3 regions of the Limnohabitans sp. Hippo4 genome follow, and region 2 is predicted to be linked to each of the others. Evidence: predicted binding sites of a transcription regulator. Region 2 holds the regulator's gene; each other region holds the start of a gene.
The links. The regulator sigma-54, encoded in region 2, starts transcription at its own class of promoters, with help from an activator protein. The targets are predictions, from matches to a motif close to TGGCANGNAANCTGCTTT.
Positions count from the first base shown of each region.

Region 1: a site for sigma-54 is predicted at 3,975-3,992, ahead of B9Z46_RS02190 (DUF2126 domain-containing protein). Genes of this name have one in related genera too.
Region 3: a site for sigma-54 is predicted at 3,424-3,441, ahead of B9Z46_RS02600 (ANTAR domain-containing response regulator). Genes of this name have one in related genera too.

Region 1 is NZ_NESE01000001.1:475,255-482,590, forward strand. It holds gene B9Z46_RS02180 (circularly permuted type 2 ATP-grasp protein) at 1-1,339, opposite strand, end outside; gene B9Z46_RS02185 (DNA internalization-related competence protein ComEC/Rec2) at 1,404-3,947, opposite strand; gene B9Z46_RS02190 (DUF2126 domain-containing protein) at 4,049-7,336, shown strand, end outside.
Region 2 is NZ_NESE01000003.1:240,047-247,382, forward strand. It holds gene B9Z46_RS10210 (LysR family transcriptional regulator) at 1-620, shown strand, start outside; gene argS (arginine--tRNA ligase) at 630-2,315, shown strand; gene B9Z46_RS10220 (SPOR domain-containing protein) at 2,354-3,037, shown strand; gene B9Z46_RS10225 (thiol:disulfide interchange protein DsbA/DsbL) at 3,081-3,743, shown strand; gene lptA (lipopolysaccharide transport periplasmic protein LptA) at 3,859-4,464, shown strand; gene lptB (LPS export ABC transporter ATP-binding protein) at 4,461-5,219, shown strand; gene B9Z46_RS10240 (RNA polymerase factor sigma-54) at 5,233-6,801, shown strand; gene B9Z46_RS10245 (class I SAM-dependent RNA methyltransferase) at 6,798-7,336, shown strand, end outside.
Region 3 is NZ_NESE01000001.1:561,471-568,806, reverse strand. It holds gene B9Z46_RS02615 (ABC transporter ATP-binding protein) at 1-400, opposite strand, end outside; gene ntrB (nitrate ABC transporter permease) at 397-1,191, opposite strand; gene B9Z46_RS02605 (CmpA/NrtA family ABC transporter substrate-binding protein) at 1,201-2,445, opposite strand; gene B9Z46_RS02600 (ANTAR domain-containing response regulator) at 2,716-3,378, opposite strand; gene tsaD (tRNA (adenosine(37)-N6)-threonylcarbamoyltransferase complex transferase subunit TsaD) at 3,502-4,557, shown strand; gene B9Z46_RS02590 (branched-chain amino acid ABC transporter substrate-binding protein) at 4,601-5,848, shown strand; gene B9Z46_RS02585 (tripartite tricarboxylate transporter substrate binding protein) at 5,902-6,879, opposite strand; gene B9Z46_RS02580 (tripartite tricarboxylate transporter substrate binding protein) at 6,960-7,336, opposite strand, start outside.

The sequences.
Region 1 (7,336 bases), on a different contig from region 2:
TGCGACCACTGAGCACAAAAGGTCGCAAATCAATGTGACGAGGTGCCACACCGCTTTCAACATAGGTGGGGCAACTCGACAAACTCAAGGTCGGTTGCGCAATGTAGCCAGATGGATTGGCGATCAACGCGGCCCGAAAATCTTCTATTTCTGCATCGGTAGATGCGGGCCCTACCAGCATGCCATACCCCCCTGCACCGTGCACCTCTTTGACCACCAAGTCTTTCAAGTTGGCCAAGGTATAGGCCAAGTCATCTGGCTTGCGGCACATGAAAGTGGGCACGTTGTTCAGAATTGGCTTCTCACCCAAATAAAACTCAATCATTTGCGGCACATACGGGTAGATGGATTTGTCATCGGCCACGCCTGTGCCCACGGCATTGCAGATGGCCACATTGCCTGCGCGGTAGGCGTCCATCAAACCGGCGCAACCCAAAGTTGAAGTGGGCCTGAACACTTTGGGATCGAGGAAGTCATCGTCGACACGTCGGTAAATGACATCGACACGCTTGGGTCCCCGGGTGGTTCGCATGTACACAAACTGGTCTTTGACAAACAAGTCTTGACCCTCAACCAACTCCACACCCATTTGCTGCGCCAAGAAAGCGTGCTCAAAATAGGCGCTGTTGTACATGCCTGGCGTTAACACCACCACGGTAGGTTCTGCAGAGGAGGCAGGGCTTGAGGCACGCAAGGTTTCTAGCAACAAATCGGGGTAATGGGCCACAGGTGCCACGCGGTGGCGGCTGAACAATTCGGGAAACAAACGCATCATCATCTTGCGGTCTTCCAGCATGTAACTCACACCGCTGGGCACGCGCAGGTTGTCTTCCAAAACGTAATACTCGCCCTCCCCTTGTGCATTGGGTGCACGCACTATGTCAATGCCGCTGATATGGGAGTAAATTTGGTGCGGCACATCCACGCCCATCATCTCGGGACGGAATTGCGCGTTGTTCAAGATTTGATCGGCTGGAATGATGCCCGCTTTGATGATTTCTTGGTCGTGATAGACATCGTGAATGAAGCGATTGAGGGCCGTGACGCGTTGCACCAAGCCCTTTTCCATGCTTTGCCACTCATGGGCGGGAATGATGCGCGGAATCAGGTCAAAGGGAATGAGTCGCTCAGTGCCAGAGCCACTTTCGTCTTTGTCACCATAGACGGCAAAGGTGATGCCCACCCGGCGAAAAATCATTTCGGCCTCTTCGCGCCGCGCCAGCATCGTGCTGCTGCTCTGCCCCGACAACCAATCGGCATAAGCCTTGTAATGGGCCCTGACAGGACTGCCCGGCTGCGTGGCCGTGGCCTGACTGTACATCTCATCAAATCGCTGCATCTGACTTCACTCCTGTTTTCTGAAAAGCAAGATGCATACCCGCACCCTCTCCCCAAACGGCCGCTTAAGGCGCCTTGAAGTGCCAATAGCGACGTTTGAGGTTTCGCTCACAGTCTAGCGCTTGTGGCGTTTGGCTTTGCCAATGGGCAGCACCGCAAACTGGTGACATGGCCAAAGGCACCCCCAACTGGGCATACCGCGCGACCACTTGAGGCGACGGATGGCCACAGCGGTTGCGATAGCCCGCCTGCACCTCGGCCCATTTCGGCATGAGTTGCTGCACAAAATCAAAGCCTGAGGAAGTTAGGCTGCCGTGGTGTGGCACCAGCAAAAAATCCACCGCTTGAAGGGCATGCGCCTGTAACAAAGCCTGCTCTTGTGGCGCCTCGATGTCGCCTACCAACAATGCACTGGCGGTCCGTGCATCATGCCCATTTTGCGAAAGGTCACCTTGACTTGCATCAATCCTCAACACACAACTGAGGCCGTTGGAGGTTTTGTTCAAGGCGTAGTCGGCCAGTGCAGGATGCAAGACCTCAAATCGAACCCCATCCCATGTCCACTTTTGTCCCGCATGGCACCGATTCACATCACGCAATTGAGACAAAGGGTGGCCCGCCTCCAATGAAGTCCACAAATCAGCATGGGGATGATTTGCCAACACAGCAGACGCTCCGCCTGTGTGATCACTGTCGCGGTGGCTCAGCATCAAACGGTCTAAGTCAACCCCCATTCGTGACATGAATGGCACCAACACACGCTGTCCCGCATCCGCATCAGCTCCCCAAGTGGGCCCAGTGTCGTAAAGCAAAGCATGGTGCGCCGTTCTGAGCAACACTGCATTGCCTTGACCAATGTCCAGCGCCCACAAATCAAACTGACCCCAAACGGGCTTGGGTACTTGCCACAAGCCAATGGGCAAAAGCCACAAAACGCCCCAACACCGCAAGGCCCAGGGCCATTGTTGAAAACAGATCAAGGCACCCAAGATGGCCAACAGCGTCAGTCCCATCGGTGCTTGTGCAAAGTGCCATACACCAGAGGGCCATTGCGACAACCATGTCAAACCCCACATCAAGGGCTCAAATGCCCCGGCCGCCACATGCCACAAAGGATGCCAGACCCATCCTGCCAAAGCCAGAGGCGTCACGCACAAAGTCACCCAAGGAATGGCCATCAAATTGGCCAGCATTCCCGACACCGACAACTGACCAAAAAACAAAATCGACAAGGGTGCCAATGCAACGGTCACCACCCACTGCTCGCGAACAAGCGACTTGAAGTAAGTGAACAGGCCAATACCCAACATGAGGCGAAATTCTTTAAATGGCCCATGCTGCACCATTTTGGCGTCCTGAGTCTCCAAATTGGTGCGCTGCGAAGCTGCACCGGGGTCAGCCAGGATCAAGGCGCCCACCGCCACAAAACTCAACCAAAAACTCGCTTTCAACAAGGCCCAGGGATCCCAAACGCTCACCACCCACAAGGCCAAAGCCCAGCTGCCATACCAAGGCCAACGCACACCTTGCCAACGCAGAACGGACAAGACGAACAGCATCAAAATGGTCCTTTGTGCGGGCAAGCCCCAACCACAAAAAATGGCATAACTCAAAGCCACAAGCAAGCCGCCCACCGATGCGGCAAGAGGTGCCGGTAAACGCAGACACAGCACACTTCCCCGTCGCGCAGAAGATCGCCAACCCCAGGCCAACAAGACAGACGCAAGCCAAGCCAGCATGGTGATGTGCAAGCCAGAAATGCTCATCAAATGCGCCACACCCGTCGCTCTGAAAATCTGCCAATCGCTTGACGCAATTTCGGCTTGATCGCCCATCACCAAGGCGGCAATCACGCCTGCTGAGGACTTGGCGCCAAGCTCGCTGGCCTGCAGCGTTGAATGAATTTGCGCACGCACTTGTTGACGCCATCGGTCCACCGGATAACGCCAAGAACTGCTGAGCTTGTTGGGTGGCCTTTGACCCTTGCCCGCATGAACACTGCCTGTCGCCATGATCCCCAACTCCCACAAACGCAACTCTTCGTCAAAACCACCCGGATTGAGACTGCCATGGGGCAACTTCAGCCGAACCTGAAACTGCCATTGATCACCTGCTTGTAGGCTCTGCCACAGCGGCAAGTCCATGCTGCTGGGCGCTTCCCAATCGGACCAATTGAACTCAATGAAAGTTGGGACCTTGACCGCATCACCTGATGAGGCCAGGCTTGCGCGCAGCACCCGCCCGCGAAACAGAACACCCTTCTCACCCATCCGCGGCAATGACGCCACTTCCACCAAGGCATGCAAGTCTTGCCCCTCTAAGCGCGGGTTCAATGCCTCTTGCATTTGCAACGCACAACGTGCATTGACCAGGGCGCAGGCCAGCAAGGCAATGGCACCCAAAACAGCCAAGCGGTGAGTCGCCCAAGGCATGAATTTTTGAAATAGATGCGCTTGACAGCGTTCAAGCCAATAGGCACCCGCAAGCACCACCAAAGCGCTTGCACTGCCTGTCAAAGTCCATGCAACAGGCCACGCACTCTCTTGCTGCAGTTGAAGCCTTGTACCCAAGAGCCAAGCCCCAACCCAACCCGGCATCCATCGCCACATGTTTGAACCTTTCCGCTAGGCCCAGGATGGCGCGGCTTTTGCTAGTTTAGACAGCCCGAGCTGCTATTTCGATGCAGCCGCTGTTGCGCTTACTTGCATTTATGTCCATTCACGTCGCACTGCACCACGTCACACACTACCGTTACGACCGGCCCGTTCAGTTGGGCCCTCAAGTCATACGCCTGCGACCCGCGCCTCACAGCCGAAGCCACATCTTGTCTTACAGCCTCAAGGTCGAACCTGAAGCGCACTTCATCAATTGGCAGCAAGACCCCTTCTCCAATTACCAAGCCCGCTTGGTCTTTCCCCAAAAAACCACCGAATTCAAAGTAACCGTCGACTTGGTCACGGAAATGGCGGTCTTCAACCCGTTTGACTTTTTCTTAGAACCTAGCGCTGAGCATGTGCCCTTGACCTATTCACCCGCTTTGAAGGAAGAGCTCACAAGTTATTTGGAAAAACTGCCAAGCACACAGCTGTTCAAGAATTACCTTGGAAACATCGACAAGAAACGGCAAAAAACGATCGATTTTTTGGTGCAAATCAACCAGCAGGTCTACCAGGACATCAATTACCTGATCCGAATGGAACCAGGGGTTCAGACACCCGAAGAAACTTTGAAACTGAAGAGTGGCTCTTGCCGTGACTCCGCTTGGTTGCTGGTTCAGTTGTTACGCCACATGGGTCTGGCTGCTCGCTTTGTGTCGGGCTATTTGATTCAACTCACGCCGGATGTGAAATCACTGGACGGTCCCAGCGGTACGGAAGTTGATTTCACCGATTTGCATGCTTGGTGCGAGGTGTACTTGCCCGGTGCAGGTTGGATTGGTTTGGACCCCACATCAGGCTTGCTTGCAGGTGAAGGTCACATTCCATTGGCATGTACACCTCAACCTTCTAGTGCAGCGCCCATCGAGGGTTTGATGGACGAAGCAGAAGTTGAGTTCAGCCACGAGATGAAGATCACGCGGATTTACGAATCCCCTCGCGTGACCAAACCTTATACCGAAGAACAATGGGCAGATGTGCTGGCCCTGGGCGAACAAGTCGATCAAAAATTATTGACCGGTGATGTGCGACTGACCATGGGCGGCGAGCCCACCTTCGTGGCCACAGAAAACCGCGACGCAGCTGAATGGAACACTGACGCGCTTGGCCCAACCAAGCGGGGTTTGGCCACAGAGTTGGTTCACAAATTGAGGCAGCAATACGGACAAGGTGGTTTTCTGCACTTTGGTCAAGGCAAGTGGTATCCCGGCGAGCAACTGCCGCGCTGGGCGCTCAGCATCTATTGGCGCGCAGATGGTCAGCCTTGTTGGCAAGACCCTTCTTTGTTTGCAGATGAACGCGTTGCACATCACTACACCACACAAGATGCTCAAAGCTTCATTGCTGCTTTGGCCAACGAGCTAGGTGTTTCTAATGACCACATCACACCTGGGTATGAAGACACCTGGTACTACCTCTGGCGCGAGCGTCGACTGCCAGTCAACGTCGACCCTTTCGATTCTCGGTTGGACGATGAGCTGGAACGCGCTAGACTGCACCGCGTTTTTTCGCAAGGACTCGACCGCGAAGTGGGCTACCTTTTGCCTTTACAAGCACGAGACCCCAGCGCCGATTCTGAATCGACCACTGCGTGGCAAAGCGGCCCTTGGTTTGTGCGTGACGAGCGCCTCTACCTGATGCCAGGTGACTCAGCCATGGGCTGGCGGCTGCCCCTGGATTCCTTGCCTTGGTCGGCGCCCACAGACCGGACCGTATTGATCGACCAAGATCCCTATGCACCGCGTGGTCCTTTGGCGCATGGACAAGTCGTCAACCGTGCAAATGCCAAGCCAACGCACGCACCCATCCTCCAGCAACAACATCACTCGACATCGCGCGCAGCTTCAATCGCAGACAAGGCGCCTGCACGTTTCACTTCAGACAAGCAAAGCGTGCGAACAGCTTTGTGTGTGGAGATTCGCGATCCACGCCGCGCAAACGGTCCTGTGGCATTGAAAGATGCCAAAACGGATGCCGATGCTCAAGGGGTCATGTATGTTTTCATGCCGCCCCTTGCGCGACTTGAAGATTATTTGAACCTGCTCAGTGCCATCGAAAAAACCGCACAGCAACTTCAAATGAAGATTGTGTTGGAAGGCTACCCTGCGCCGCGTGATTCGCGTTTGAAGTTGTTGCAAGTGACGCCCGACCCTGGCGTGATCGAGGTCAACATCCACCCTGCAAGCAGCTGGAAAGAAGTGGTAGAACACACCGAGTTCCTTTACCAAGCGGCTTTTGAAACACGCCTGAGTGCTGAGAAATTCATGACGGATGGCAGGCACACCGGCACGGGGGGTGGCAATCACGTGGTGATGGGTGGCGCCACACCGCAAGACAGCCCCTTTTTGCGTCGCCCTGAAGTGCTGGCCAGCCTGCTGCTGTATTGGCACAACCACCCTAGCCTCAGCTACTTGTTCAGCGGCATGTTCATTGGCCCCACCAGCCAAGCACCCCGCGTGGACGAAGCGCGCAACGATCAAGTTTATGAACTTGAGATTGCCTTGCGAGAAATTGCACGCAACCGCCAAATTCACGGTCAAAGCATGCCGCCATGGTTGGTTGACCGCAGCCTGCGCAACATCTTGGTCGACATGACAGGCAATACCCACCGCAGTGAGTTTTGCATCGACAAGATGTACTCACCCGACTCGGCCACTGGCCGTTTGGGCTTGCTTGAATTGCGTGCCTTTGAAATGCCACCGCACGCACGCATGAGCGTGGTTCAGCAATTGTTGCTGCGCGCTTTGGTCGCTCGATTTTGGGACCACTCCTACACAGCACCCGTCACGCGCTGGGGCACCACCCTGCACGACCGCTTCATGTTGCCGACCTTCGTCAAAATGGATTTTGATGACGTGCTCACAGAACTAGGAGATGCCGGTTTTCATTTCGATCCCGCCTGGTTTGCACCGCACTTTGAATTTAGATTTCCAAGAGTGGGCGAGTTTTGCATCGATGCCATTCAAGTCACGCTGCGCAACGCGCTGGAACCCTGGCACGTCATGGGCGAGGAAAGCACTTCGAGCGGTACCGCTCGGTATGTCGACTCATCATTAGAGCGATTGGAAGTGCATGTCACTGGCCTCAACCCCAGCCGATACACCGTCACGGTCAATGGCCAAGCCTTGCCTTTACAAGCCACCGGAACGGCGGGCGAATTTGTGGCCAGTGTGCGCTACAAAGCCTGGAACCCACCCTCCTCGCTGCATCCCAGCATTGGCGTGCATGCACCGCTCACGTTGGATGTGCTGGACACTTGGATGAAGCGCTCGATCGGTGGCGCGCAATACCACGTGGCACATCCAGGCGGTCGCAATTACGACACGCTGCCTGTCAATGCC
Region 2 (7,336 bases):
GCCACGTGGCACCTTTGGCGCCCTTGTTCCATGCGCAAAACCCCGACGTCAAAATCTCGTTGAACTTGAGCGACAGGGTCATTGACCTGGCCGCCGAAGGCTTTGACTTTGCGGTGCGCGTGGGCGATTTGCCCGATTCTTCTCTGGTCAGCGTCAGGTTGGCCGATAACCGCCGCCTGTGTGTGGCCACACCCGCCTATCTGGCCAAACACGGCACCCCACAACACCCCTCAGAGTTGCTGCAGCACAGCTGTCTGACGCTCTCTAGCGATGCCTCGCAGACCCGAGGTTGGGCCTTCAAAGTCCCTCCTGCCGACAATGCCGAGGGCCCAGAAGTCACTTATTTGCGCCCCCATGGCCCGCTTGATTGCTCAGACGGACAGGTTTTGCACAGCTGGTGCTTGGCCAGCATGGGCATTGCATGGCGCAGCACCTGGGAAGTCGAAAACGACATCGCATCGGGCCAATTGGTCGAGGTTTTGGCCGATTTTGCAGCCCCGCCCAATGGCATTTACGGTGTTTTTCCCCAACGCAAGCACCTGCCCCTGCGTTTGCGCCTTTGGATCGACTTTTTGAAGCATCACTACAGCTTGCCCACAACATGGCAAAGCGCCCCGTAAAATCGGGGGATGCTTCAAGCCAAACAAGAATTACTCTCGGCCCTCGCCGCCGAACTCGAACGCCTGCACGCCGGTGCCGGCGCCAAAGCCGTCTTTGAATCACCCAAGGTGGCCGCCCATGGCGATTTGGCCTGCACGGCCGCCATGCACTTGGCCAAACCTTTGGGCCAAAACCCCCGACAAGTGGGCGAAGCTTTGCGCACCGCGCTCATGACCACACCGGCCTTCAGCCAATGGGTTGAAAGCATCGACATTGCCGGCCCTGGCTTTTTGAACCTCAAGCTCAAGCCCAGCGCCAAACAAGCCGTGGTCAAAGAGGTGCTGCATGCGGCATCCTGCTTTGGTAAACAAGCCGAGCGCAATGAAAAAGTGTTGGTGGAATTTGTGTCTGCCAACCCCACAGGCCCATTGCACGTGGGTCACGGCCGTCAAGCGGCTTTGGGCGATGCCATTTGCAATTTGTTTGCCACGCAAGGTTGGAACGTTTACCGCGAGTTTTATTACAACGACGCGGGCGTGCAAATCAACACCTTGGCCACGTCCACGCAATTGCGCGCGCAAGGCTTCAAGCCCGGCGATGCACAGTGGCCCAGCGGCGAAAACGCGGCCGCCTACAACGGCGATTACATCCAAGACATTGCACAAGATTTCTTGGCCAAGAAAACCGTCAAGTCCGACGACCGTGAATTTACCGGCAGTGGCGACCTGAATGATTTGAATGGCATGCGTGAATTTGCCGTGGCCTATCTGCGCCACGAACAAGACCTCGACTTGAAAGCCTTCGACGTCAAGTTTGACAACTACTATCTCGAGTCCAGCCTGTACACCAGCGGACGTGTTGACAGTGCCGTCAAGAAACTCCAAGAAGCTGGCAAGACCTACGAACAAGACGGCGCCCTGTGGCTCAAGTCCACCGACTACGGTGACGACAAAGACCGCGTGATGCGCAAAGGCGACGGCACCTACACCTACTTCGTGCCCGATGTGGCGTATCACATCACCAAGTGGGAGCGTGGCTTTACCAAGGTGGTGAACATTCAAGGCACCGACCACCACGGCACCATTGCCCGTGTGCGCGCGGGTCTTCAAGCCGCTGGCGTGGGCATTCCGCAAGGCTACCCCGACTACGTGCTGCACACCATGGTGCGCGTGATGCGCGGCGGTGAGGAAGTGAAAATTTCCAAACGCGCGGGCAGCTATGTGACTTTGCGCGACCTGATTGAGTGGACCAGCAAAGACGCCGTGCGTTTCTTCTTGCTCAGCCGCAAACCTGACACCGAGTACGTGTTTGACATTGATTTGGCCTTGGCCCAAAACAACGACAACCCTGTGTATTACGTGCAATATGCACACGCGCGCATTCACTCCATCTTGCGCACCTGGGGCGGCGATGTGGCCAGTTTGGCCAAAGCCGATTTGTCCAGCCTGGAAAATCCAAAGGCACAAGCCCTCATGTTGCTCTTGGCCAAATACCCCGAAATGCTCACGGCGGCTGCACAAGACTTTGCGCCGCACGATGTGACGTTCTACTTGCGCGACTTGGCCGCCAGCTATCACAGCTACTACGATGCAGAGCGCATTTTGGTGGAAGACGAAAACCAAAAACTGGCACGCTTGGCCTTGGTTGCAGCTTGTGCCCAAGTCTTGCAAAATGGCTTGAAGATATTGGGTGTGTCTGCGCCAGAGCAGATGTAATTCATCCCAACGGCATTACCTTGAGAAACCAACACAACATGTCAACTTCCAAACTTCAAAGCCAGCGCGGCAGCACCCTGCTTGGCTTCATTTTGGGTCTGGTCATTGGCCTGACGGTCGCTTTGGGTGTGGCGATGTACGTCACCAAAGTGCCCATGCCGTTCAGCAACAAAAACCAATCGCGTTCGGCTGAACAAGATGCCGTGGAGACTCAAAAGAACAAAGACTGGAACCCCAACGGTGCTTTGCAAAGCAAGCCAGCCAATGCAGAAACACCTGCTGATGGCAGTGCTGCCCCAGCCACCAACGCACCTGCACCCGCCGTGGCTGCTGACCCCTTGGCCGACTTGATGAAGAAATCCAGCAGCGGTTCAGCACCTGCATCACCAGCGGCCGCGGCACCAGCAGTGGCACCGCCGCCTGCAGCCACACCGCAGCCCACACCTGCGGCTTCACCGGCCGCCAGCAAAGCCGCGGCCAACGATCCATTCACTTACTTTGTGCAAGCAGGCGCCTTCAAATCGGCTGGCGATGCCGATGCACAAAAGGCCAAGCTGTCCATGATGGGCATCGAATCCAAAGTCAGCGAGCGCGACCAAGCGGGTCGCACCATCTACCGCGTTCGCAGCGGCCCCTTTGACGACAAAGAGCAAGCCGAAAAAATCAAAGCCCGACTGGACGCCAGCGGCATTGACGCTGCCTTGGTTCGTGTTCAGCGCTGATCTCAACGCTTTTTATCGATCATTTCAAATTTCAGGAGTCACCATGAAACGCCGTGATTTTTCTCTCGCCACTTTAAGCACTGCCGCGGCTGTGGGCGGTTTGACTTGGAATCCCCCTGCGTTGGCGCAAGGCCCCGCCAAGTTTGTGGCTGGCAAAGACTATCTCAAGCTGGACCGCGTGGTCCCCACAGACGCCGAAGCCGGCAAGATCCAATTGATTGAGTTCTTTTGGTACAGCTGCCCGCACTGCAATGCCTTTGAACCCACCTTTGCGCAATGGGTTAAAAACGCCCCCAAAGATGTGGTGGTGCAACGCGTCCCCGTGGCTTTCCGTGACGACTTTGCCCCTCAACAACGCCTCTTCTACGCGCTCGAAGCCATGGGCCTGTTGGAAAAACTGCACGGCAAAGTTTTCCAAGCCGTGCATGTGGAGCGTTTGCCCTTGAACACCGACGCCAGCATCTTGGCTTGGATCGAAAAACAAGGCGTCGACAAAACCAAATTTGCCGATGCCGCCAAATCTTTTGGCGTGGCCAGCAAGCTCAAGCGTGCCGTGCAATTGCAAAACGACTTCAAAATTGAAGGCGTGCCTTCTTTGGGTGTCGCTGGCAAGTACTACGTCGACGGCACTTTGGCCGGCAGCATGGAGCGCGCCCTGCAAGTGGCCGAATCTTTGTTGACGCAAGTTCGTCAAGGCCGCGCCTGATCTTTTCAAGGTGTTGTGCATCAGCCCGCTTCGGCGGGCTTTTTTACGTCATTTTTCTTGCAAAAGTGCTTGACGCTGCGATCAACACCTACAATCAAGCAAGATTCGCGCCTTTATGAAATTTCACCTCATTCTTTTGTTCTGCAGTTGGGCCGCCGTCTTCACGGCGACAGGCGCTCACGCCGAAAAAGCGGACCGCGACAAACCCATGAACATTGAGGCTGACACACTCAAGCACGACGACCAGCAACAACTCACCACCTTCACGGGCAAGGTTCAAATGACCAAGGGCAGTTTGGTCTTGAAAGCCCACCGCATGGAAGTGAAGCAAGACGGTCAAGGCAACCAAGTGGCCAAGTTGTGGGCAGAACCTGGCGAACGCATTTTCTTCCGACAAAAGCGCGAAGCACTTGAAGAGTTCACCGAAGGCGAAGCTGAAACTGCGGTTTACAACAGCCAAGCCGATACCCTCACACTGACCTCGCGCGCCGAACTGCGCTTGCTGCGTGGCACGGTGGTGGCTGATCGTATTCAAGGGCAACAAATTTTGGTCAACAACACCACTGAGGTGTTCACAGTTGATGGCAAGCCCAACACAGGCAGCGGCAATCAACGCGTCAAAGCCACCATCACCCCTCGACCCAAAACAAGCGATGTCTCCGCCACGCCAACAGGGCCGGCCTTGAAACCCAGCCCTCGCATTGGCAACGACAAACCATGAGTCAAGAACACGCCATCAGCAGCTTAGAAGCGCGGCACTTGCAAAAGTCCTACGGCAGCCGCCAAGTGGTGTTTGACGTTTCTGTCAAAGTTCAAAAAGGTGAAGTGGTCGGCTTGCTTGGCCCCAACGGTGCCGGCAAAACCACGTCCTTCTACATGATTGTGGGTTTGGTACGCACCGATGGTGGACAAATTCTGATCGATGGTGATGACGTCACACGCATGCCCATCCATCGCCGCTCGCGCATGGGCCTGTCGTACTTGCCGCAAGAGGCTTCCATTTTCAGAAAACTCACGGTGGCCGAAAACGTGCGTGCAGTGCTCGAGTTGCAGCATGACGCCGAGGGCAAGCCGCTCAGCGAATCCGCCATCCAAGACCGACTTCAAGCGCTCCTGAAAGACTTGCGCGTTGATCATCTGCACGACTCACCGTCCTTGGCTTTGTCGGGTGGCGAACGCCGACGCGTTGAAATTGCGCGCGCACTGGCCACCGACCCTCGGTTCATTTTGCTCGACGAACCTTTTGCGGGCATCGACCCCATTGCGGTGATTGAGATTCAACGCATCATTGCGTTTTTGAAAGAGCGCGGCATTGGCGTGCTCATCACCGATCACAACGTGCGTGAAACCTTGGGCATTTGCGATCACGCCTACATCATCAGCGAAGGTCGCGTGCTGGCCCAAGGCACACCCAAAGACATTGTGGACAACGCCGATGTGCGCCGCGTCTACTTGGGCGAACACTTCCGAATGTGATGGCTGAACTCCTATGAAGCAAAGCCTTTCCCTTCGGATGTCCCAACACTTGGCGCTGACGCCACAGTTGCAACAATCCATTCGGCTGCTTCAACTCTCGACCTTAGAGCTCAGCCAAGAAGTCGAGCAAATGCTCGACGAAAACCCCTTCCTTGAGCGCAGCACCGACGAAGCACCGCAAGAAGATTTTGGCTTGCCAGAATCCGATGCGCGCGTCAGCTTGGGCGATCGTGTGTCAGAAGCCGCCAGCGATGCCGGCGCTGATTCACGCGATGCCGCCAGCGAATCCACAGCGTCTGTTTCTAACGACGAAGCCGTTACCGATGTGGCCGACAGCTGGGATGGCGACGGCAGCGTCGAGATTGCACCCGACGACAGCGAATGGGGCACCGACGCCGGCGCGCGCAAGAACAACACCAACAACGACTCGGATGGCGCAGACGCCATTGAGTTGGCACGCGGCCTAGGCTCACTCACCGAGTATTTGCATCGACAGGCTTTGTCGATGCGCTTGTCAGAAATTGACCGCGCAGCGCTGCGCTTTCTCATCGAGTCTTTGAACGACGACGGTTATCTGGAAGACAGCCTCGAATCTTTGGCGCAAGGCCTGGCCGGCACCGACGACATTGAGCAATTGGAAGAGTTGGTGCATCGCTTCACGGTGGCTTTGAGCTTGCTGCAATCACTCGAACCGGTGGGCATTGGCGCACGCGATTTGGGCGAGTGCTTGCGCATTCAACTCAAAGCCATCTTGAAAGATGAGCCCGACCACGAAGTGGCTGCCGTAGGCCTCAAAATTTGCGCGCTGCCTTTGGAGCTGCTGGCCAAACGCGATTTCAAACGCTTGGCGGTTCAATGCGGTGAAGACGAAGGCATCGTCAAACAAGCGCTGGCATTCATCACACGCTTAGAGCCCAAACCCGGTCGTCCTTTTGCCAATGCCGAGCAACATGTCATCGTGCCCGATGTGTTGGTCATTGGTACGCGCAAAGGCGGCGAGCCGCACTTCAGAGTTCAGCTCAACCCCGATGTGATGCCCAAACTGCGGGTGCACGACATTTACGCCAACGCCTTGCGCGGCGGCAAAGGCGAAGCCCATTTGGGTTTGCAACAACGCCTGCAAGAAGCGCGCTGGTTCATCAAAAACATTCAACAGCGCTTTGACACCATTTTGCGTGTGTCGACGGCCATTGTGGAGCGTCAGCGCAATTTCTTCATCCATGGTGAATTGGCCATGCGCCCCTTGGTGCTGCGAGAAATTGCCGATGAACTGGGCTTGCACGAGTCCACCATCAGCCGCGTCACCACGGCCAAGTACATGACCACGCCCATGGGCACCTTCGAGTTGAAGTATTTCTTTGGCTCGGGCCTAGGTACCGACAGTGGCAGCGCGGCTTCCAGTACAGCCGTGCGTGCGCTCATCAAACAATTGGTGGCCGCCGAAAATCCCAACAAGCCGCTCTCAGACAACCAACTGTCTGAAATGCTCAAAGAACAAGGCATCGATTGCGCACGTCGCACCGTTGCCAAATACCGCGAGGCGCTCAAAATTGCGCCCGCCAACTTGCGTAAAACTCTGTGAACTCGCTTCAACTTTTCATGCCTTGCGCCGCCGGCGTTGAAGGCTTATTGGCCGACGAGGTCCATCAACTCACGGGCCTCACCGGTAACGACCTGCTGACCGGCCGCGGCGGTGTGATGGCCAACGCGTCATGGCGTGATGCCTTGCGTCTGAATTTGCACAGCCGCCTCACCCAACGCGTGCTCATTCAACTGTCGCAAACTTTTTATCGCAGTGAAAAAGATTTGTACGATGCAGCCAGTGCGGTGGCTTGGGAAATTTGGTTCACCACCAAGCAGACTTTCAAGATTGAAATCACGGCGCAGCACAGCCCACTCACCAGCCTGAACTTTGCGGCGCTCAAAATCAAAGATGCCGTGGCCGATCGTTTTCGCGCCAAGCGCGGCGAGCGTCCCGACGTCAACACGCAGTGGCCCGACGTGCGCATTTACGTGCACCTCACCACCGACAGTTGCACGCTGTACATGGACACGTCAGGTGAGCCTTTGTTCAAACGTGGTTGGCGCGAAGACAAGGGCGATGCCCCACTCAAAGA
Region 3 (7,336 bases), on a different contig from region 2:
CGTCGGTTCGTGCTTTCAGTTGCGCCACATTTTCTTTGGTTTTGCCATCGACCCGGCCATTGTTGCCAAACACGCGCTCGACGCCCAAGTAGACATTTTCAAAACAAGTGAGCCAAGGCAGCAAAGAGTGGTTTTGAAACACCACAGCGCGCTCAGGACCAGGACCCGAGATTTCACGGTTGGCACAAATCAAATTGCCTTGCGTGGGAGTGGTCAAGCCTGCAATCAAATTGAGCAAGGTGGATTTGCCGCAGCCGGAGTGTCCAATCAAGGCCACAAACTCGCCTTTGGCGACTGTCAGGTCGATGTCACGCAGTGCAGGAAAATCGCCTTTGCTGGTTTTGAAAGTTTGCGCGACACCTTGAATTTCAAGGAACTTGGATGAGAGATTCAAATTCATGAGCGCACCTCTTCAAAAGTGAATGCAGTGGCCAACTTGATCAAGGCATATTCCAATATCAATCCCACCAAACCAATCACAAAGATCGCAATGATGATGTTTTTAACGTTCAGGTTGTTCCACTCATCCCAAACCCAGAAGCCAATGCCCACGCCGCCTGTCAGCATCTCTGCGGCCACAATGACCAGCCATGCCGTGCCCACGGCTAATCGCACGCCTGTCAACATGTAAGGCAAGACAGCAGGGAACAAAATTTTGCTGACAATTTTCCATTCAGACAAATTCAAAACACGCGCTACGTTCATGTAGTCTTGCGGAACGCGTTGAACACCCACCGCTGTGTTGATCACCATGGGCCAAATGGAGCAAATGAAGATGGTCCAAATGGCAGCAGGGTTGGCGCCTTTGAACACCAACAAGCCAATCGGCAACCAAGCCAACGGTGAAACAGGACGCAGCAGGCTGATCAAGGGGTTGAACATGTTGGAGAGAAACTCGAAACGACCAATCAAAAAGCCAAAGGGTATGCCCACCAATGCAGCCAAACCAAATCCCATGGCCACCCGCTTGAGAGAACTCAAAATATTCCAGCCCACGCCCTGGTCGTTGGGGCCATTGCTGTAAAACGGATCGCTGAAAACTTGGATGGCTTGCACCAAGGTTTCTTTGGGGGAGGGGAAATTGTTGGTGCTGCTGAATGAGACCAAGCCCCAAATGCCGACGAGAAATGCCATGCCCAAGAGGGGTGGCAGCACTCGGAGCACAATGGTTTTGAAATGGAAAGTGGGCATTCGAAATCCTTAAGCTTTAACTTTGAAGCTGTCTGCGTATTTCTTGGGATCTTTGCCGTCCCACACCATGCCATCCATGAACTTGCTGGTGCGCATGGCATCTTTGGGAACGGGTGTGTTGCTGGCCGTGGCCGCTTGTTTGTAGATGTCGATGTGATTGATTTGCTTGGCCACATTCAAATAGTCGGGGTGATCTTTGAGCAAGCCCCAACGCTTGTGCTGGGTCAAGAACCACATGCCATCTGACAGGTAGGGGAATGTCGCGTTGCCATCGGCATAAAACTTCATGTGATTTTTGTCATCCCATGTTTTGCCCAAACCATTTTGATAGCGTCCCAAAATGCGTTGGTTGATGACGTCGACGCTGGTGTTGACATAGGCTTTGTCGGCAATGGTTTCCGCCATCTTCATTTTGTTTTGCAGACCAGCGTCAATCCACTTGCTGGCTTCCAAAATGGCGGCAGTCACAGCGCGTGCGGTGTTGGGATATTTCTTGGCGAATTCTGCGGTTGTGCCCAAAACTTTTTCTGGGTGATCGGGCCAGATGTCTTGCGTGGTGGTGGCTGTGATGCCAATACCATCTGCAATGGCGCGGTGACCCCAAGGTTCGCCGACACAATAGCCGTCCATGTTGCCAACCCGCATGTTGGCCACCATTTGGGGTGGTGGAACCGTGATGACTTTGGCGTCTTTCAACGGGTTGACACCCACACTGGCCAGCCAGTAGTAAAGCCACATGGCGTGGGTCCCTGTTGGAAAGGTTTGTGCAAAGGTGTAATCGCGTTTGTCAGTGGCCATGAGCTTGGCCAAGCTGGCAGCGTCCACCGCACCTTTATCAGAAAGCTTCTTCGACAAAGTGATGGCCTGTCCGTTTTGGTTCAAGGTCATCAAGATGGCCATGTCTTTCTTGGGGCCGGATGTGCCCAAATGCACGCCATAAATCAGGCCATACAAGACGTGGGCAAAATCCAATTCGCCATTGACCAGTTTGTCTCGAACTCCGGCCCAGCTGGCTTCTTTGGTTGGAATGATTTTGACGCCGTATTTTTTGTCGATGCCTAAAACAGAGGCCATGACGACGCTGGCGCAATCTGTGAGGGGAATGAAGCCAATCTTGACCTCTTCTTTTTCGGGTTTGTCAGAGCCTTGCGCGTAAACAGCTGCGCGCAAGGCGGGGGCGATGGTCAATGCGCCGGCTGTAGCGGCTTGCAGGACATTGCGTCGGCTCATAGGGGTCTCCAAAATATCGGACATGGCAGGGCTCCTCAAACAAGTTAAAAAAAGTCAGAAACGACAAAGGCGTCCTCACCACGTTCAATCGTTTGAACGGGTGGGGACGCCTTTGTCCTGAGCCTTCGCGGGCTCTTGCTTCAAGTCGTTTGCAATACCTGTGCCATCTGAAATTCTTCGATTCGATGGCCTTGTCTGCCCCAAGCTAGGGATTGGCGCACTTTAAATTGAGCGCCTTGCACCAAAAGAATGCGCAGACAGCATGTTCTTGAATTGCATTGAAGAGACGCGACTTTATGATTTCAGGAGATCTGCCATGTCCAAGGTGCGTTGGGCCACCTCTCCCAATTTAAGGCCTTTGTCCATGGCCACTTTTCTCAATTTCGAAAATGCTTGCTCTTCCGTGCAGCCTTGGTGCTTCATCAAAAGTGCCTTGGCGCGGTCTATCAAGGTTCGGTCCTGCAAATCACTGCGGGCTTGGTCTCGTTCTTGACGCAGGCGCTCTTCGTACTCAAAGCGTGCCATGGCCACATCCAAGATGGGTTTGATGCGAGAACTTGCCAAACCATCCACGATGTAAGCAGAAACGCCTACCGCAACGGCGTCTTTCACATGGCTGGTGTCACTGTCGTCTGTGAACATGACAATGGGACGACGCGCATCGCGCGTGGCAAATACAACGTGCTCAAGTGCATCACGTGCCTCTGATTCTGCATCGACGATGATCAAGTCGGGTTGCAGCTGTGCAATTCGATCGGCCAAAAAGACATCGGCCGGCAAGGATGCAATCAGGTTGAAGCCGTTTTCCAGTAAACCAATGCGCAAGGCGCGGGAGCGTTTTGCTTGGGACAGGGCATGGTCGTCTTCTGGATCTGTGACTTCCAAGTCTGGCGCGACCACCACGATGCGCAGGGCCTCTGGTGGTTTGGATTTCTTGGACTTAGAAGTTTGAATCATCGATCTTATGAAAAGTCAGAGTGGGCAGGGCTGACTTTGAATGCTTACGCAATTTATGCGCCAACCAAGGGCATGCTGGTTCAAAAACCCTGGCCCTCAGGGCATCGCATAAACTCTGCCCCTATGCTTTTTCTTGGAATTGAGTCTTCTTGCGATGAAACCGGTGTGGCTTTGGTTGAAACCCAAGCCTTTGGCGTGCCACGCCTGCTGTCGCATGCGCTGTTCAGCCAGATTGACATGCACCAAGCCTATGGTGGGGTGGTGCCAGAGTTGGCCAGCCGTGACCACATTAAGCGGGTGATTCCTTTAACCCGTGACGTGTTGAAGGGTGCGCAAGTTGAATTGGACCAGGTGGATGTGGTCGCCTACACACGCGGCCCCGGCTTGGCGGGTGCATTGCTGGTGGGGGCAGGTGTGGGATGTGCATTGGGTGCGGCATTGAATAAACCCGTTTTGGGTGTTCACCACTTGGAAGGCCACTTGCTGTCGCCTTTTTTAAGCGAGGACCCCCCTGAATTTCCCTTTGTGGCTTTGTTGGTGTCGGGTGGACACACGCAATTGATGCGCGTGGAAGCTGTCGGCTCCTACGAAATTTTGGGTGAAACAGTGGACGATGCGGCCGGTGAGGCCTTTGACAAATCGGCCAAGCTGATGGGACTCGGCTACCCAGGCGGCCCTGCATTGTCCAAGTGCGCGGAGGGTGGTAATCCACAAGCCTTCAAATTGCCGCGTCCTTTGCTGCACAGTGGTGATTTTGATTTTTCGTTTGCTGGACTCAAAACATCCGTGCTGACGCAGGCTAACAAATTGGGCGCTAGCTTGCATGATGCCAGCACGACGCACAAAGCGGACTTGGCTGCATCCACAGAAGCAGCCATTGTGGAGGTGCTGGTGAAGAAATCCATGGCGGCACTGAAAGCGACGGGCATGCGCCGTTTGGTGGTGGCTGGCGGTGTAGGGGCCAATCGTTCCTTGCGTCTGCAGTTGAACCAAGCCTGTCAAAAAGCAGGTGTTCGTGTGCACTACCCCGAACTTCATTTGTGCACCGACAACGGCGCCATGATTGCCATGGCCGCTGCCATGCGCGTCCAAGCGGGACAACAAGCACCGCAATTTGACTACAGCTTTGATGTCAAACCACGCTGGCCTCTTTCGCAAATTGTGGCATCCAGCATTTAATTTTTTTGAGGATTGAGTTTTGATTCACTTGTTTCATTCGGTGATGCGCAGCATTGCGTGTCTGGCGCTTGGCGTTTGCATGACTGCGCATGCGCAAAAGGCACCCATCCAATTGGCATTGATTGAGGGCATGAGTGGCCCCTTTGCAAACACAGGCGAAGCAGTGTTGCGCAATTTGGTATGGGCGGTGGAGCGCGTGAATGCACGTGGAGGTGTGAACACTGCTGAAGGCAAACGGCTTTTGGTTTTGAACCGCTATGACAGCAAAGGCCAGAACGAGGAAGCCATCACTGCATTGCGTGCCGCCATTGATGCAGGAGCCCAATATGTATTTCAAGGCAACTCGTCTGCCAACGCGGCTGTGTTGATTGATGCAATTCAGAAACACAACGATCGTGATTTGCAAAAACGCGTACTCTTTTTAAATTACTCAGCAGTTGATCCTGCGCTGACGCAAGAGAAGTGCAATTTTTGGCACTTCAGATTTGATGCACATGCCGACATGCGCATGACCGCACTGATGCAGGTGCTAAAACAAGACACCAAACTCAAGTCTGTGTATTTGATCGGACAAGATTACAGCTTTGGCCAAGCGGTGCTGCGTGAAGCCAAGCAACAGCTGACCCAATTGCGGCCCGACGTTCAAATCGTCGGTGACGAGTTGCATCCGATGGGGCGTGTGAAAGACTTTTTACCCTATGCGTCCAAAATCAAAGCGTCAGGTGCGCAAGCTGTGATCACGGGCAATTGGGGCAATGATCTGACATTGTTGGTGAAGGCTGCCAAAGAAGTGGGCTTTGAAGGTAAGTTTTACACCTTCTATGGCAATGCCCTAGGTGCGCCGGCTGCCATGGGTGAGGCGGGTGTTGGCAAAGTTTTGGCGGTGGCCGAGTGGATGCCCAACGTGGCAGGCGCGGAAAGCGTCAAGTTTTATCAAGCCTTCAAACAACGCTTTGACAAGCCTTCTGAAGACTATGTGCATTTGCGCATGCAGTTGATGGTGGAAGCCTTGGCGCAGTCGATTGAAAAGGCAGGCTCGGCCGAGCCCTTGGCGGTGGCCTTGCAACTTGAAAATGCGGAAGTCAGCATGGCCGGGCGGAGCGGCAAAATGCGTGCACAAGATCATCAGTTTCAGCAACCCTTGGTGGTGGGTGTGATGGCCAAACAGGGCGGCACAGACGTGCCCTTTGATGTGGAAGGCTCAGGCTACGGATTCAAAACAGTGAAGCAATTCAAAGCAGCCGAAGTGGCGATGCCGAGCAGTTGCAAAATGAGCCGCCCCGCATTCTGAAACAAAACAAATGCCCATGTAAAAAGCCCAGTTTTGACTGGGCTTTTTTCGTTTTAGCCTTGCTTGGCCAATCCGAGTTTTTCAATGATGACTTTTTCTTTTTGGTAGTTGTCACGCGCAAACTTGGTGTATTCCTCGGTGTTCATGTAAATCACCGATTGGTCAAATTTTTCGAAGGTGGCCAAGACTTGTGGGTCTTCCAAAGTTTTCTTGAACGCATCTTGCAATTTGCGTGTGATGGCTGGGTCCATGCCTTTGGGGCCGCCAATACCGAAGGGTGAATCGGACACTGTGTCGTAGCCCAATTCATTGAGTGTGGGCACATTGGGCCAACGCTTGGTTCGCTTGCTGCCATAGGTGGCCAGCAATCTACAGGTGCCTGCGTCAACGTGCGGTGCCCAACCTGTGGCATCGCTGTGTGACATGACATGGCCACCCAAGAGTGCGGCCATGCCATCTGCATTGCCTTTGAAGGGAATGTGCTGAAGCTGGATACCGGCTTTCATGGCGAATTCTTCAACTGCCAAATGCGGTGTGGTGCCGTTGCCTGTAGAGCCGAAGGTAAATTTGCCGGGATTGGCTTTGGCATAGTCCACCAAATCTTTGATGGACTTGATGGGCGAGTCGGAGCGCACCACAATGCCAAAGGTGTAGCCAGTCAGACAGGCGATGTAGGTGAAATCTTGCATGGGATTGAATTGCATTTTTTGCATGTGCGGCAAACGCAAAATACCAATGGTCAATTGAGACAGGGTGTAGCCATCGGGCTTGGCATTGACCAATTCATTGGGGCCCAACATGCCGCTGGCGCCAGCTTTGTTTTCAATCACCACAGGGCTGCCTAAGATGCGCGTGGCGCTTTCAGCCAAGGCGCGCATTACACCATCGGTAGAGCCACCAGCTGGCCAAGGGCAAATCAATTTGATGGGTTTAGATGGAAAGTTGCTTTGCGCCATGGCCGGCATGGCAATGGTGACAGCACCCGCCAAGCCTGCTTGGAGGACGTCGCGTCGATTCAATTCAAAGGTCATTTGATGTTCCAAAAATAGAGGAAGTAAAAATTCAGGTGGACAGTATCAAGATCAAAATTTCGTGAATGCTTGCGGCGTTTTTATTCAGCCTTGGCACCTGACTCTTTGACCACTTTGGTCCACTTCACGATTTCACTGGCTTGGTATTTGCCCAGTTCATCGGGTGTCGACAACACAGGGTCAAGTCCCAATGTTTTTAAACGCTCAGTCACTTCTGGCAATTTAAAGACGCGAACCACCTCGGCATTCAATTTGTCGATGATGGGTTTGGGCGTATTGGCGGGTGCAAACATGGCAAACCAAGTGGTGGCTTCAAAGCCAGGCAATGACTCTGCAACCGTGGGAACGTCTGGTGCTGCAGGCGAGCGCTTGGCTGTGGTTTGCGCAATTGCGCGGATCTTGCCTTCTTTGGCCATGGGCAAGGCCGATGGCATGTTGTCAAACACCAACTGAATGC